Regions from separate parts of the Halomonas aquatica genome, predicted to be linked through region 3. Evidence: predicted binding sites of a transcription regulator. Region 3 holds the regulator's gene; each other region holds the start of a gene.
The links. Region 3 encodes sigma-54, which starts transcription at its own class of promoters, with help from an activator protein. Its sites were predicted from a motif close to TGGCACNNNNNTTGCTNT; they were not measured.

Region 1 (4,406 bases), on a different contig from region 3:
GAGGACGGCAGCACGTAAGGCTTCGAGCAGGCGGTGAGGATATCCGGCGCATGGCCGCCCCCGGCCCCCTCGGTATGATAGGTGTGGATGCCGCGTTCCTTGAAGGCAGCCAGGGTGTCCTCGACGAAGCCCGACTCGTTCAGGGTGTCGGTGTGGATCGCCACCTGGACATCGTAGCGATCGGCGACGCTCAGGCAGTTGTCGATGGCCGCCGGCGTGGTCCCCCAGTCCTCATGAAGCTTGAGGCCCATGGCACCGGCCTGAAGCTGGGCCTCCAGTGCCTCGGGCAGGCTGGCGTTGCCCTTGCCGAGAAAGCCGATGTTCATGGGCATGTCGTCCACGGCCTGGAGCATCTTGCCGATATGCCACTCCCCGGGGGTGCAGGTGGTGGCGTTGGAGCCAGTGGCAGGCCCCGTGCCCCCGCCCAGCATGGTGGTGACACCGCTCATCAGGGCCTCCTCCACCAGCTGCGGGCAGATGAAGTGGATGTGGGCATCGAGGCCGCCGGCGGTGAGGATCTTGCCCTCTCCGGCGATGATCTCGGTGCCGGGGCCGATGACGATCTCCACATCCGGTTGGGTGTCCGGGTTGCCGGCCTTGCCGATGGCGGCAATGCGACCGGCCTGGAGCCCCACGTCGGCCTTGACGATGCCCCACCAGTCGAGTATCAGCGCGTTGGTGATCACGGTGTCCATCACCGTCTCGTCGTGACGCTGGCTCTGCCCCATGCCGTCGCGGATCACCTTGCCGCCGCCGAACTTCACCTCCTCACCGTAGTGAGTGGCATCTCGCTCCACCTCGATCCACAGGTCGGTGTCGCCAAGGCGCACCCGGTCACCCACCGTGGGACCATACATGTCGGCATAGGCCTGTCGGCTGATCTTCATGGCTGACCTCCCTGATTCGCGGCATCGAGGCTGCCCATGACGTCCCCATGGAAGCCGTAAATATGACGCTCTCCGGCATAGGGGATCAGCGTCACCTCTCGCACCTGGCCCGGTTCGAAACGGATCGCCGTGCCGGCGGCCACCGCCAGGCGGTAGCCCCGCGAACGCTCTCGGTCGAAGGTCAGGGCCGGGTTGGCCTCGGCGAAGTGATAGTGGGAACCGACCTGGATCGGCCGGTCGCCGGTATTGGCCACTTCGATGGTGATGGGCTCGCGGCCCGCGCAGAGCTCGATCTCACCGTCCTGCAGCTGGTACTGGCCTGGAATCATCAGCACTCCCCTCCTGTAATGTTGAAAACTGCGCGAGCGGTGGTCAGGCAAGGCGGCGAGCATCAAAAAATGGATCGGACTCGCGCCCGAGTTTACGTTTTGTAAATGAGCATTTTTTGTTGCGACGCCAACACAGCATGACCGAGCGCAGCCAGTTTTCAGACGATAGGCGTATGAACGGTGACCAGTTTGGTCCCGTCCGGGAAGGTGGCCTCGACCTGCACCTCGTCGACCATCTCGGCCACCCCTTCCATGACGTCATCACGGCTCAGTATCTCGCGCCCGTAGCTCATGAGGTCCGCGACGCTTCTCCCGTCGCGGGCGCCCTCCATGATCTCGAAGCTGATCAACGCGACCGCCTCGGGGTAGTTGAGCTTGAGGCCACGATCACGCCGCCGCTCGGCCAGTTGCGCTGCCGAGAAGAGCAGCAGCTTGTCCTTGTCTCTGGGAGTCAGTTCCATGGCAACCTCTCGTCTTTGAATATTCGCGACACGGCATCCACATCGCTTGCAGGAGCAGAGCTCCCACGGCGATTTCTAGGTCAGCCAGATGCGCGGAGTATGGGCCGGCAGGCCAATCAACCGCGGCCGCAGGATCTCCCAGGCCTGACGACACAGGTGCCAGGCCTCGTTGCGTTCATTGCCAAGGTAGCGCAGCAGCAGGACTCCATGTCGCACCGTCACCGCCCATCGCGGGGTCATCGGCAGGTTGTCGCGCAGCGCGTCCACGGCACCCGGCTCGTCCTCGAGCCCCACGGCCCAGAGCGTGGCCTGGACGGTGGCACCGCCCTGCCCCCATCGGCCTGAAAAACGGGGATGGCCGGGGTCCAGCGGTTGACGCTCGATCCACAGCGGCCGGCCGTTGCGGGTCAGATGGAAGCGCTGCTCGATGCATCCGCTGGCGAAGGGCAGCGCGCTCGCCGGGCGGCCCAGGGCCATTACCTCCCAGCCGAGGCAGCGTGACGTCTCCGACAGGGAAATGGTGGTTCGTTGCTCGCCCCTTGAGCCGTCGAAGGCGAGGGTTTCCTGGGGCAGCCACTCGAGGACACCCTCCGCGGCGACATCGAGGTGCGTATGCTGCTGCCAGGCGACGCCGTGGCTATCGGCCCGGTAGAGCTTGTTGGCGGCCGGGGTGGTCAGCAGCGCATGGGCGCCGGCGCCGACCCGCGCGGTGACGGTCAGGGCGTCACCGCTGACCAGCCCGCCCGGCGGATGCAGAAGGTAGACGTGGCAGGCCCCTTGACGGCCCTCGGGGTGGAAAGGGCGCTGGACCCGCAGCGGCCCGAGATGACGAGCTCTCGTCATGCGGGTCACGCCGTCACGGGGCTCGAAGGCCAGGTCCAGGGAGGCCGCCCAGTGGCGCCCGGCATCGAAGCGGTGCCCCGAGGCCTGCGCTGGCGTGAGTGTCGGGAAGGCCGTCATGGCATAGCGCCCTGTCAGGAAGGTGGTAACTCCCCTGTCAGGGCAAGGGCTGTACCAGAACGGTGAGGACCAGAGTTACTTCACTGCTTTCAATGGCTTACATTAGCCAAAAAGAAACAACATTACCCCTATTACGCACCATATAGGTGCAATAAGAAGGGGCTCATGCACCAAGGCCGGGAATGCCTGCGGGCAACCATTCCGAACTGGTGCATGCGCGGAGGGCTACGCCAAGGCGTCGTGGCTGGCCAGCATAATCTGATGAAATCGGCTAGACCGTCAGGTGCTCGCGGATCAAGGCATCGGAGAGATCGCCGATCTTGCCGCGGGCCACGGGACGCCCTCGGTCCATGATGACGAAGCGATCGGCATACTTGCGGGCGAAGGGCAGCTTCTGCTCCACCAGCAGCACGCTGAGGCCATCCTCGCGCATCAACCGGCGAATCACCTCGCCGATCTGGGTCACGATGTTGGGCTGGATGCCCTCCCCCGGCTCATCGAGTATCAGCAACCTAGGCTCGAGGACCAGGGCACGACCGATGGCGAGCTGCTGCTGCTGTCCGCCCGAGAGATCACCGCCGCGACGATGCTTCATTTCCTCGAGTACCGGGAAGAGTTCATAGACTCGCGCAGGAATCCGGGTCAGGCCATCCCCGCGAGCGGCCAGGCCGGTACGCAGGTTCTCCTCCACGGTGAGCAGCGGGAATATCTGGCGTCCCTGAGGCACATAACCGATACCCAGCCGAGAACGCTCCTCCACCCGTTTGCCGGTCAGGTCGATGCCATCGGCGTAGCGAATGCTGCCGGAGGCCACCGCCACCTCGCCCATGATCGACTTCATCAGGGTGGTCTTGCCCACCCCGTTGCGCCCCATCACGCAGGTGCACTGCCCCGTCGGCACCTCGAGGTCCAGGTCCCAGAGGGTGTGGCTCTCGCCGTAGAACTGATTGAGCGTCTCGATGGTCAGCATCAGGCGGCGTCCTCCTCGGGGTCGGCGCCCAGGTAGACCTCGACGACCTTGGGATCATTGGAGACCTGGTCCATGCTGCCCTCGGCAAGCACGCTACCCTGGTGCAGCACCGTCACCGTGCGAGCTATGGAGCGCACGAAGCCCATGTCGTGTTCGACCACCACCACGGACTGCTTGCCCTTGCCGGCGAGGCCCGTAAGCAGCTCGGCGGTGCGCTCCATCTCCTGCTCGGTCATACCGGCCACCGGCTCGTCGACCAGCAGCAACCGAGGACGCTGCATGAGCAGCATGCCGATCTCCAGCCACTGTTTCTGGCCGTGAGAGAGGACGCCCGACGGTCGATGCCGAAGCTCGGTGAGCCCGATGGTCGTCAGCACCTCCTCGATCCGGTCGCGGATCTCGCCGGTCATGCGCGCGGTGAGCGTGGGCAGGATGCTCTTGTCGGCCGTCATGGCAAGTTCCAGGTTCTCGAACACCGTCAGTGCCTCGAACACCGTGGGTTTCTGGAACTTGCGCCCGATACCGAGGCTGGCGATCTCCGGCTCGTTCATGGCCAGCAGGTTGTGGCGGCTGCCGAACCAGACCGAGCCCCTGTCGGGTCGCGTCTTGCCGGTGATGATGTCCATCATGGTGGTCTTGCCGGCGCCGTTGGGGCCGATGATGCAGCGCAACTCGCCATCGTCGACGGTCAGGTTGAGATCATTGATCGCCTTGAAGCCGTCGAAGCTGACGGTGACCCCATCCAGATAGAGGATCGGGCCGTGGCGAACATCTACCGGAGAGGACGCCGGCACCAGGA
Region 2 (4,406 bases), on a different contig from region 3:
GATGTAGCCATTGCGGGCGCGGATGGGGGCCGCAGAGTCCTGCACCGGGCAGGGATCGCCATTTCGCACCAGCAGCATGTGCGAGACCGATGCGGCGACAGCCTTGCTGCCGCTGAGAACACTGCGCGCCGGGTTGGCGACCGCCTCGCCGGTCAGCTCGTCGACCAATTGGTACACCTTGCCGATCGGCTGGCCGAGGGCCTCCTGGTGGTCCCAGCCGGTCAGGCGCTGGGCTTCGTGATTGATGAAGGTGATCAGCCCCCCTTCGTCGGTGGTAATCACCCCATCACCTATCGAGGCCAGCGTGACCTGGGCAAGGTCGCGCTCACGATGCAGCTCCTCCTGGAAGCTCCGACGCTCGGTGACGTCGCGCACCAGTGCCGCGAACTCGGATTCCGAGTCTGCCGCCCCCTCGCTGAACTGCAACTCCAGGTAACGAGCTCCCCGCACGGGGTCGTTGACGCTGAGCTCACGCCACTCGCCAGGTTTCGGCGGCTTACCATCAATCAGCTGTTCGAGCGGTTGGCCAACGATGTCATCGGAACTGACCCCGAATAGCTTCTCCGCACCAAGATTCAGGCTGGTCAGGGTACCGTCGGCGCGCCATGTCACCAGCCCGTCACGCAGGTTGTGCACCAGTACCTGGGTTCGCGCCATCGCTTTTTCCAGCGCCTCCAAGACGCGATTGTAGCTGGCCGCAATCTCGCCCACGTCGGTGAACGGGTCGGCGGCGACGCGACCTTGCACGTTGCCGTTGCGTTCATGTCGGCGCATCGCTCCCAGCAGCTCGAAGAGCTCGTTGCGAGCACCGTGCTCGGCGACGTTAAGCCCCATTTCTTCCGCCTCGAGCGATACCCGCAACGCCATCAGCCGTCCGGTCAGCGTCAGCAGCAGCCAGGCCATGCCGCCGCCCCACAGAGCGCAGGCGGCGATTCCCAGGAGCTGCGCCTCGACCTGCTGCCAGCGTGACAGGCCGGTACCCAGCAACTCGAGATCGCCCAGCAGGCCGACCGCCAGAGTGCCCCAGATTCCAGCCACCAGATGGGCAGGAATTGCCCCCACGGCGTCGTCGATACGCCAGCGCAGCAGTAACTCGCTGCTGATGACCATCAATACACCGCCGACGGAACCGATCAACAGCGACTGCCCGGCTGTCAGCGCATCAGCGCCAGCGGTGATCGACACCAAACCGGCGATGGCACCGTTCATGACGTAGGCCACCTCGGCATAGCCGCGCAACCGCCACCCTGCCAGCATGCCCGACAGCACACCGCCCACTCCGCCCATCAAGGTATTCACCAGAACACCGGGAACCCGCGAGTCTAGCGTCAGGGTGCTACCGCCATTGAAGCCGAACCAACCGAGAAACAGCAGCAAAACACCGAGCATCGCCAGCGGTAGATTGTTGGCAGGGACCGGCTTGAACGGCTGGCCATAGACGAAGCGCCCCTGGCGCGGCCCGATCCGCAACACGGCGAACAGCGCCACCCAACCGCCCAGGCTGTGAACCACCGTCGAACCGGCGAAGTCAACAAAGCCACGCGCTTCGAGCCAGCCGGGGTTCTCGCCAAACGCGCTGGCCCAGGCCCAATGGCCGAACACTGGGTAAACGAGTACGCCGACCAATAACGTGATCAGCAAGTAGGTAAGAAACGGCATGCGCTCTGCCACCGCACCGGAGACGATGGTGGTGGCGGTGGCGCAGAACATCGCCTGGAACAGGAAGAAACAGGCAAGCCAGGCATCTTCCCCGACCGCCAGCCGCGGCAGGAACTGCGAACCGCCGACCAGCCCGGCGATGCTGTCGCCAAACATCAGGCCGAAGCCAAGCAGCCAGAAGGCGGCCACGGTCACGGTAAAATCGGCAAGGTTCTTCATCGCCACGTTGATGGCGTTCTTGCCGCGAGTGACACCCGACTCGAGACACAGGAAGCCTGCCTGCATGATAAAGACCAGCAGCGCCCCCCAGAGCACCCACAGCATATCCAGTAGCGATACATCCATATGCATGCACTCCCCATGCTCGGTGATGCACTTTCATAGCCAGAATTCGGCCAAAGGGCTAGCCACTCCGCCAGAAAACGACAAGAGCGGCGAGCATTGAAACACCGAAATAGTGCGCCGGTGCCTTGTCAGGATGAGAAACGCGTGTGCAGGGGCAAACTCGAGCATCTGTTATCCGCCTTGGCCGCGCTGCGGCGCCAATGACGGATTTCTCGCATGCTTATATCAAGCAAAAACCGTGCCAACTGCGCGCATGCCAGGGGACTATACCATTATGGAAACCTGTCTGTAACAGGACTCCCTCCCCGAGCAGGTGATGATCTTCAACGCCCAAAGGACGACGGCCATCCCGGTGAACCGGGATGGCCGTCTTGCGACCAGGGTCCAGCGACTGCTCATTCGTCGCTAGCTCCGCTGGCTATCACTGGTTGTTTCACTTGGCTTTCTGTGCCTGGCGTTCTGCACCTGATCCCGTGCAGCGGGCATCAACCTTCCAGCTTCGCCGAAAGGCTGATCTCGGCGTTGAACAGCTTGGAGACGGGGCAACCCTCCTTGGCCTTGTTGGCGGCATCCTGGAAGGCCGCATCATCGGCACCCGGGATCGTCGCCACGGTATCGAGGTGGATCGAGGTGATGGCGAACCCGCCGTCGACCTGTTCCAGGGCAACCTTCGCCTCGGTGGCGATGCGGTCGGCCGTCAGGCCCGCCTCACCAAGGATCATCGACAGGGCCATGGAGTAGCAGCTGGCGTGGGCGGCACCGATCAGTTCCTCGGGATTGGAACCCACTTCGTCCTCGAAGCGCTTGGCAAAGCTGTAGGGAGCATCCTGGACCACGCCGCTCTGGGTGGACACCGTTCCCTTTCCGTCCTTGAGACCGCCCTGCCAGACGGCGCTACCGGATTTCTTGATGCTCATGTCAACTCCTTATCGTTGTCTGGGTGAACTATAATATCCACACCATACACCATGGAGCGGTTGCCCTTGTGGCACAAGGTGGATTGCATCTAAGAAGGACAGCGAACAGAATGAATGAAAATTATTTCTAGAAAACAGAACGAGAGATATGCCATGCCGACGCCAGCCACCGTGCGACTTCCCGCAAATGACCGGGAAGCCGCCCAGGACCTGCCCTCCATCGGCCAGGGAACCTGGTACATGGGTGAGGGGCTGGCGCCGCGTGGTGATGAAGTGCGCGCCCTGCAGCATGGCCTGGACCTCGGCCTGTCGCTGATCGATACCGCGGAGATGTACGGCGACGGCGGCGCCGAGGAGGTGGTGGGCGAGGCACTGGTGGGTCGACGCGACCGCGCCTTCCTCGTCTCCAAGATCTACCCCTGGAACGCCGGGCGAAAAAGCGCCATCGCCGCCTGCGAGGCGAGCCTCAAACGCCTTCGCACCGACCACCTTGATCTCTACCTCCTGCACTGGCCCGGTAGCATCCCTCAGGAAGAGACCCTGGAGGCCTTCGAGCGGCTGCGCGAAGCGGGCAAGATCCGCCGCTTCGGGGTCTCCAACTTCGATGTGGACGAGATGGCTACGCTGCATGCCCTGCCCGGGGGCTCTGCCTGCGCGGTCAACCAGGTGCTCTATCACCTGGGCTCGCGGGGCATCGAGCATTCGCTGCTGCCCTGGCAGCGCGAGCATGGCATCCCCACCATGGCCTACTGCCCCCTGGCCCAGGCCGGCGGCCTGCGCCACGACCTGCTCGGCCACCCCGAGGTGCAGCAGATCGCCGCGGACCTGAGCATCACGCCCCCCCAGCTGATGCTGGCCTGGGCGATCCGACCCGTGAAGGGCCGGGACGGAGTCGCCACTCGTGACGTGATCGCCATCCCCAAGGCCACCGGCCTCGAGCACGTTGAGCAGAACGCCGCCGCCCTTGAGGTCCAGCTGGATGAAGAGAGCCTCGCCCGGCTCGACGCCGCCTTCCCGGCACCTAGCCGCAAGCCGCACCTGGATATCGTCTAGGCGGAGCCCTTGTCCAGGAGCCCTTCGTCTAGGCGGAGCCCTTTAGTTCGGCGAGTTCATGGGCCAGGGTGGCGTGACCCAGCTCGCGCATCGCGTCGATGTTGCGCGCGGGGATGCCCTCAGGGTCCGGGTGGTGGGACAAGGCCCGCTCCAGCCCCGCTTCTCGCAGCAGATGCCACATCGGCCAGGGCGAACGGTTGGTGAAATTGGCGGGATCCTCCGGCTCGGCGTCCGCGAAGACGTAGTCTGGATGGAAGCTCGCCAGCTGGAAGGTACCCTCGTAGCCCTGATCCGCCAGCAGTGCCTCGGCGATCTCAAGCAGATCCAGGTAGTCATCGAACGCCTCGAGCCCCTCGGTGAGCACCAGCAGGGTGGTCTCCACCTCGGGCGTCGCCTCCAGATGGCGACACTCGTCGAACAGCGAAAGCAATG
Region 3 (4,406 bases):
GCCTCTCGTCCCGTGGCGTCCCGCAGTGCCGGGTCCCAGTAGGGGTTGGGCAGGCAACGGGCGTCGAAGACGATGTCCGCATCCAGCGGCACCCCGCGCTTGAAGCCGAAGGACTCCACGGTCAGGGTCATCTGCTCGGCCCGATGGCCCGCTACCTGGTCGGTGATGCGCCCCCGTAGCTCGTGCACCGAGAGCCGCGAGGTGTCGATCACCAGATCGGCGAGATCGCGGATCTCCGAGAGCGCCTGTTCCTCGGTGTCGATGGCCTCGGCCAGGGTCATGCCACTGCCGCGTGTGAGCGGGTGGCGGCGCCGGGTGTGGGAGTAGCGCTCCAGCAGGATCCGCGCATCGGTGGTCAGGTAGACCACCTGGCACTCAAGGTCGCGGGTGCGCAGGTCATCGAGCAACTCGGGAAAGCGTTCCAGGGCTTCCGGGAGATTGCGGGCATCGATGCTGACGGCGATCGAGGAGCGCACGCTGCGATCACCCTGGAGCTCATCAACGAGTGGGCCGAGCAGCATCGCCGGCAGGTTGTCGATGGCGTAGTAGCCCAGGTCTTCAAGCGCCTGCAGCGCGATCGACTTGCCGGAACCCGACCGGCCACTGATGATCACGAGCTGCATGCGGGTCTCCTGGTCGTGGTAATGGCCGGGCGGCCAAGGAGGATCAGCCTCCCTGGCCGCCGGTCTGGGCCTGTTGTCGAATCGCCTCCATGAGGAGCTCATGGAGCTCGCGCTGGCTTGCGCTGTGACGCAGGCGGGCCCGGGTGTCGGTGTCGTTCATCACGCCGGCGACCTGGCCGAGCAAGGCGAGATGCGCCTCGTCGGCCTCCTCGGGTACCAGCAGCACGAAGACCAGGTCTACCGGTTCCCCGTCGATGGCATCGAAATCCACCGGTTCGGCCAGCTTGAGGAAGCCGGCGATGGGTGCCTTGCAGTGAGGGTTTCGTGCGTGGGGGATGGCGACCCCGTTGCCGATGCCGGTGCTGCCCAGTCGTTCGCGGCCGATCAGTCGGCTGAAGACCTCCTGGCTGTCGAGGCTCGGCGTGTTCTGGGCAATGAAGGTGCTGAAGAATTCCAGCACTCGCTTCTTGCTCCCCCCCGGCACATCGAAGAGGGTGCGCTCGGGGGGCAGGATGGCGTCCAGTGTCATGACGGAATCAGCGGGCGCCAGCGCCCTGGGCGCGGGCCTGGGCCTTTTCCTTGTGCTTCACCAACTGACGGTCGAGCTTGTCGGCGAGAGCATCGATGGCGGCATACATGTCATTATCCATGGCCTCTGCATGGAGGTCGGCACCGGCGGCATGAAGGGTGCAGGCCGCCTGCTGGCGTTCCTTCTCCACGGAGAGGGTGACCTGCACGTTGGTGATGTTGTCGTAGTGACGCTCGACGCGGGTAAGTTTCTCCTGCACATAGTCACGCAGTGCGTCGGTCAGGTCTACATGGTGGCCGGTGATGTTGACTTGCATGACACGCTCCTTGCTCTTACGGGGTGTGAATCGATTGTAACCCTTTTTGTCGTCCTGCATACCCCCGCGGTCGAGGGGATTGGATTTCTCGCCGAATAGCGTGATTTCAATTGCTTGCGGCAAATTCGGGAGAAAGCATCCGGGTACTGGAGTGCGCCATTGGACCCCGTTCAACGCAGCCGCTTGCGCTCGCTGGAGGAGGGGATTCCCATCGCCTCGCGATATTTCGCTACCGTGCGTCGCGCGACGCCGATGCCGGCCTCATCGAGCAGGGCGACCAGCTTGCTGTCGGAGAGTGGCTTGCGAGGGGCCTCGTCCTGGATCAGCTTGCGAATCCGGGCGCGGATGGCGGTGCTGGAGTGGGCATCACCCTCGCCGTTGCCGCCTCCTACCTGGCTGGAGAAGAAGTACTTGAGCTCGAACATGCCGCGCGGGGTATGGATGAACTTCTGGGTGGTGACTCGCGAGATGGTCGACTCGTGCATCTCCACGACCTGGGCGATATCGGCCAGGATCAGGGGTTTCATGGCCTCCTCGCCATGCTCCAGGAAGTCGATCTGGCGCACCATGATCTCGCGGCCCACCCGCAGCAGCGTATCGTTACGGCTGGAGAGGCTCTTCATCAGCCAGCGCGCCTCCTGCAGGTGGTCCTTGAGGAACTGGTTGTCCTCGCTCTTGTCGGCTCGTCGAATCAGCGCGGCATAGTCGGGCTGGATGCGCAGGCGCGGCATGGCCTCGGGATTGAGTTCTACCTGCCAGCCATCGCGGGCATGCCGCGCGATCAGATCGGGAATCACATAGTCGTTGTCGTTTTCGGTGAAGGCGCTGCCGGGGCGGGGATCCAGCGAGCGTACCAGGTCGATCACCGTGTCGAGGGCCTCATCGTCGAGGCTGAGCCGGCGCTTGAGAAGGCGTCGGTCGTCGCCGGCGAGGGCCTCGAGGAACTGGCGAACCAGGCGGCGGGCCTGGGGCAAGAGCGGTGTGTCATCGGGCAGGGTGGCCAGTTGCAACATCAGGCACTCGCGCAGGTCACGGGCGAAGACCCCAGTGGGCTCGAACTGCTGGAGGCGCAGGAGCACCTGCTCGAGTTCCCGGCTCCTGAGGCCCGCGAGGCCCTGGGCCCTGAGGCCGTCGCGGATCTCCTCCAGGGGCTGGGTGAGGTAGCCGTCGCCGTTCAGGCTGTCGATCAGGCTCTCGGCGATGAGCATCTGGCGCTCGTCCAGGTTGGTCATGGCCAGTTGCCAGGCCAGATGGCCCTGCAGGCTCTGCCCCGACGCCTGACGCTCGAAATCGGGACCCTCGCCACTGCCGCCGGCAGGAACGCTACCAAGGTCCTGATAGGTATCCGACCAGTCGCTGTCGGTGGTGAGTTCGTCGGGAATCTCGCTGGCCCAGTCGTCGTCGGGTGTTTCGTCCACCTCCTCTTCGCCGAAGTCATCTTCGACATCCAGCAGGGGGTTGGAATCCAGCGCCTGCTGAATCTCCTGGCGTAGGTCCAGGGTCGAGAGCTGCAGCAGGGCGATGGCCTGCTGCAGCTGGGGGGTCATGGTCAGCTGGGTGCCGACGCGAAGCTGCAGGGAAGCCTTCATGGCCATGAGAGGAGTTCCCCCGACGTGAGGAAAACTCCCACCCTAGCCCCTGGCCGAGGGGGTTGCAACTGGAAAAATGCAACAATCGTGCCATGCGCAATCTTCATGCCGCTTAGCCATAACGACATTTATATCATGAGATTGGAGTTCAGAGCCGGAAGTCCTGGCCCAGGTAGACCTCGCGGACGCGCTGGTTGGCCAGGATCGCCTCGGCATTGCCCTCGGCGATGATCCGGCCGTCACCGACGATGTAGGCGCTGTCGCAGATATCGAGGGTCTCGCGCACATTGTGGTCGGTGATCAGCACGCCGATTTCTCGGGCCTTGAGCTGGCGGATGATGCCCTTGATCTCGCCCACCGAGATGGGGTCGACGCCGGCGAAGGGTTCGTCGAGCAGGATGAAGGCAGGCTCGGTGGCCAGCGCCCGGGCGATTTCCACGCGTCGCCGTTCGCCACCGGAGAGGCTCATGCCCAGGTTGTCGCGGATGTGCGTCACGTGGAAGTCCCCGAGGAGCTCCTCGAGCCTGGCCTCGCGGCCCCTGCGGTCGAGGTCCGGGCGTGTCTCGAGGATCGCCATGATGTTGTCGGCGACCGACAGCTTGCGAAAGATCGAGGCTTCCTGGGGCAGGTAGCCGATGCCGGCCCTGGCCCGCTCGTGCATGGCTGCGGTCGAGAGGTCCAGGTCGTCGATATGCACCTCGCCGGCATCGGCGCGCACCAGACCGACGATCATGTAGAAGGAGGTAGTCTTGCCGGCCCCGTTGGGGCCGAGCAGGCCGACGATCTGGCCCTGCCCGATGGAGAGGCTGATGTCCTGCACCACTCGGCGACGCTTGTAGCCCTTGGCCAGGTGCTGGGCTCTCAGGGTCTTCATCACTGGCCGCCCTGCTTTGCGGGCTCGAGGGTCATCCGCACCCGCTGGCGCTCCTGTACACCTTCTGCATCGGAGCGGGCCTGGACGACGCGGCGGTCGAGGAAGTATTCGAGGTAGCCACCATCGAAGGTGTCGCCACCCTGATGCAGTTCGGCGCGGTCTATCAGTTCGATGCGGCGCTCGGCGACGTGGTAGATAACGGTGCGGCCCCAGCCGCGGACCATGGGCTCGTCCGGTGCGGGCAGTTGCTCGATGTAGGCGCGCTCGCCGGTGGCGGTGGCTTGACTGAGCTGGCCCTGGTCGTTGCGCCGTATTTCCACACGGTCGCCGGTCAGCTGCATGCTCCCCTGGCGGATGTCCACATTGCCGGTATAGACGGCGGTGCCTTCGCGATCGTCGAGATCGAGCTGATTGGCCTCCACCTCGATCGGGGCGCTGGCGTCACCCTCCAATGCCAGTGCCTGAGCACTGCCTA

Region 1: the regulator sigma-54 is predicted to act here: its motif matches at 2,677-2,694, upstream of ABE960_RS06950 (urease accessory protein UreD).
Region 2: the regulator sigma-54 is predicted to act here: its motif matches at 2,231-2,248, upstream of amt (ammonium transporter).

The regions. Positions count from the first base shown of each region.
Region 1 is NZ_JBEGCJ010000003.1:147,261-151,666, reverse strand. It holds gene ureC (urease subunit alpha) at 1-887, opposite strand, end outside; gene ABE960_RS06960 (urease subunit beta) at 884-1,216, opposite strand; gene ABE960_RS06955 (urease subunit gamma) at 1,375-1,677, opposite strand; gene ABE960_RS06950 (urease accessory protein UreD) at 1,753-2,637, opposite strand; gene urtE (urea ABC transporter ATP-binding subunit UrtE) at 2,909-3,607, opposite strand; gene urtD (urea ABC transporter ATP-binding protein UrtD) at 3,607-4,406, opposite strand, start outside.
Region 2 is NZ_JBEGCJ010000002.1:313,803-318,208, forward strand. It holds gene amt (ammonium transporter) at 1-2,004, opposite strand, end outside; gene ABE960_RS04615 (OsmC family protein) at 2,490-2,921, opposite strand; gene ABE960_RS04620 (aldo/keto reductase) at 3,075-3,974, shown strand; gene ABE960_RS04625 (DUF1415 domain-containing protein) at 4,003-4,406, opposite strand, start outside.
Region 3 is NZ_JBEGCJ010000005.1:293,669-298,074, reverse strand. It holds gene rapZ (RNase adapter RapZ) at 1-623, opposite strand, end outside; gene ptsN (PTS IIA-like nitrogen regulatory protein PtsN) at 667-1,152, opposite strand; gene hpf (ribosome hibernation-promoting factor, HPF/YfiA family) at 1,160-1,468, opposite strand; gene ABE960_RS12595 (RNA polymerase factor sigma-54) at 1,639-3,063, opposite strand; gene lptB (LPS export ABC transporter ATP-binding protein) at 3,206-3,931, opposite strand; gene lptA (lipopolysaccharide transport periplasmic protein LptA) at 3,931-4,406, opposite strand, start outside.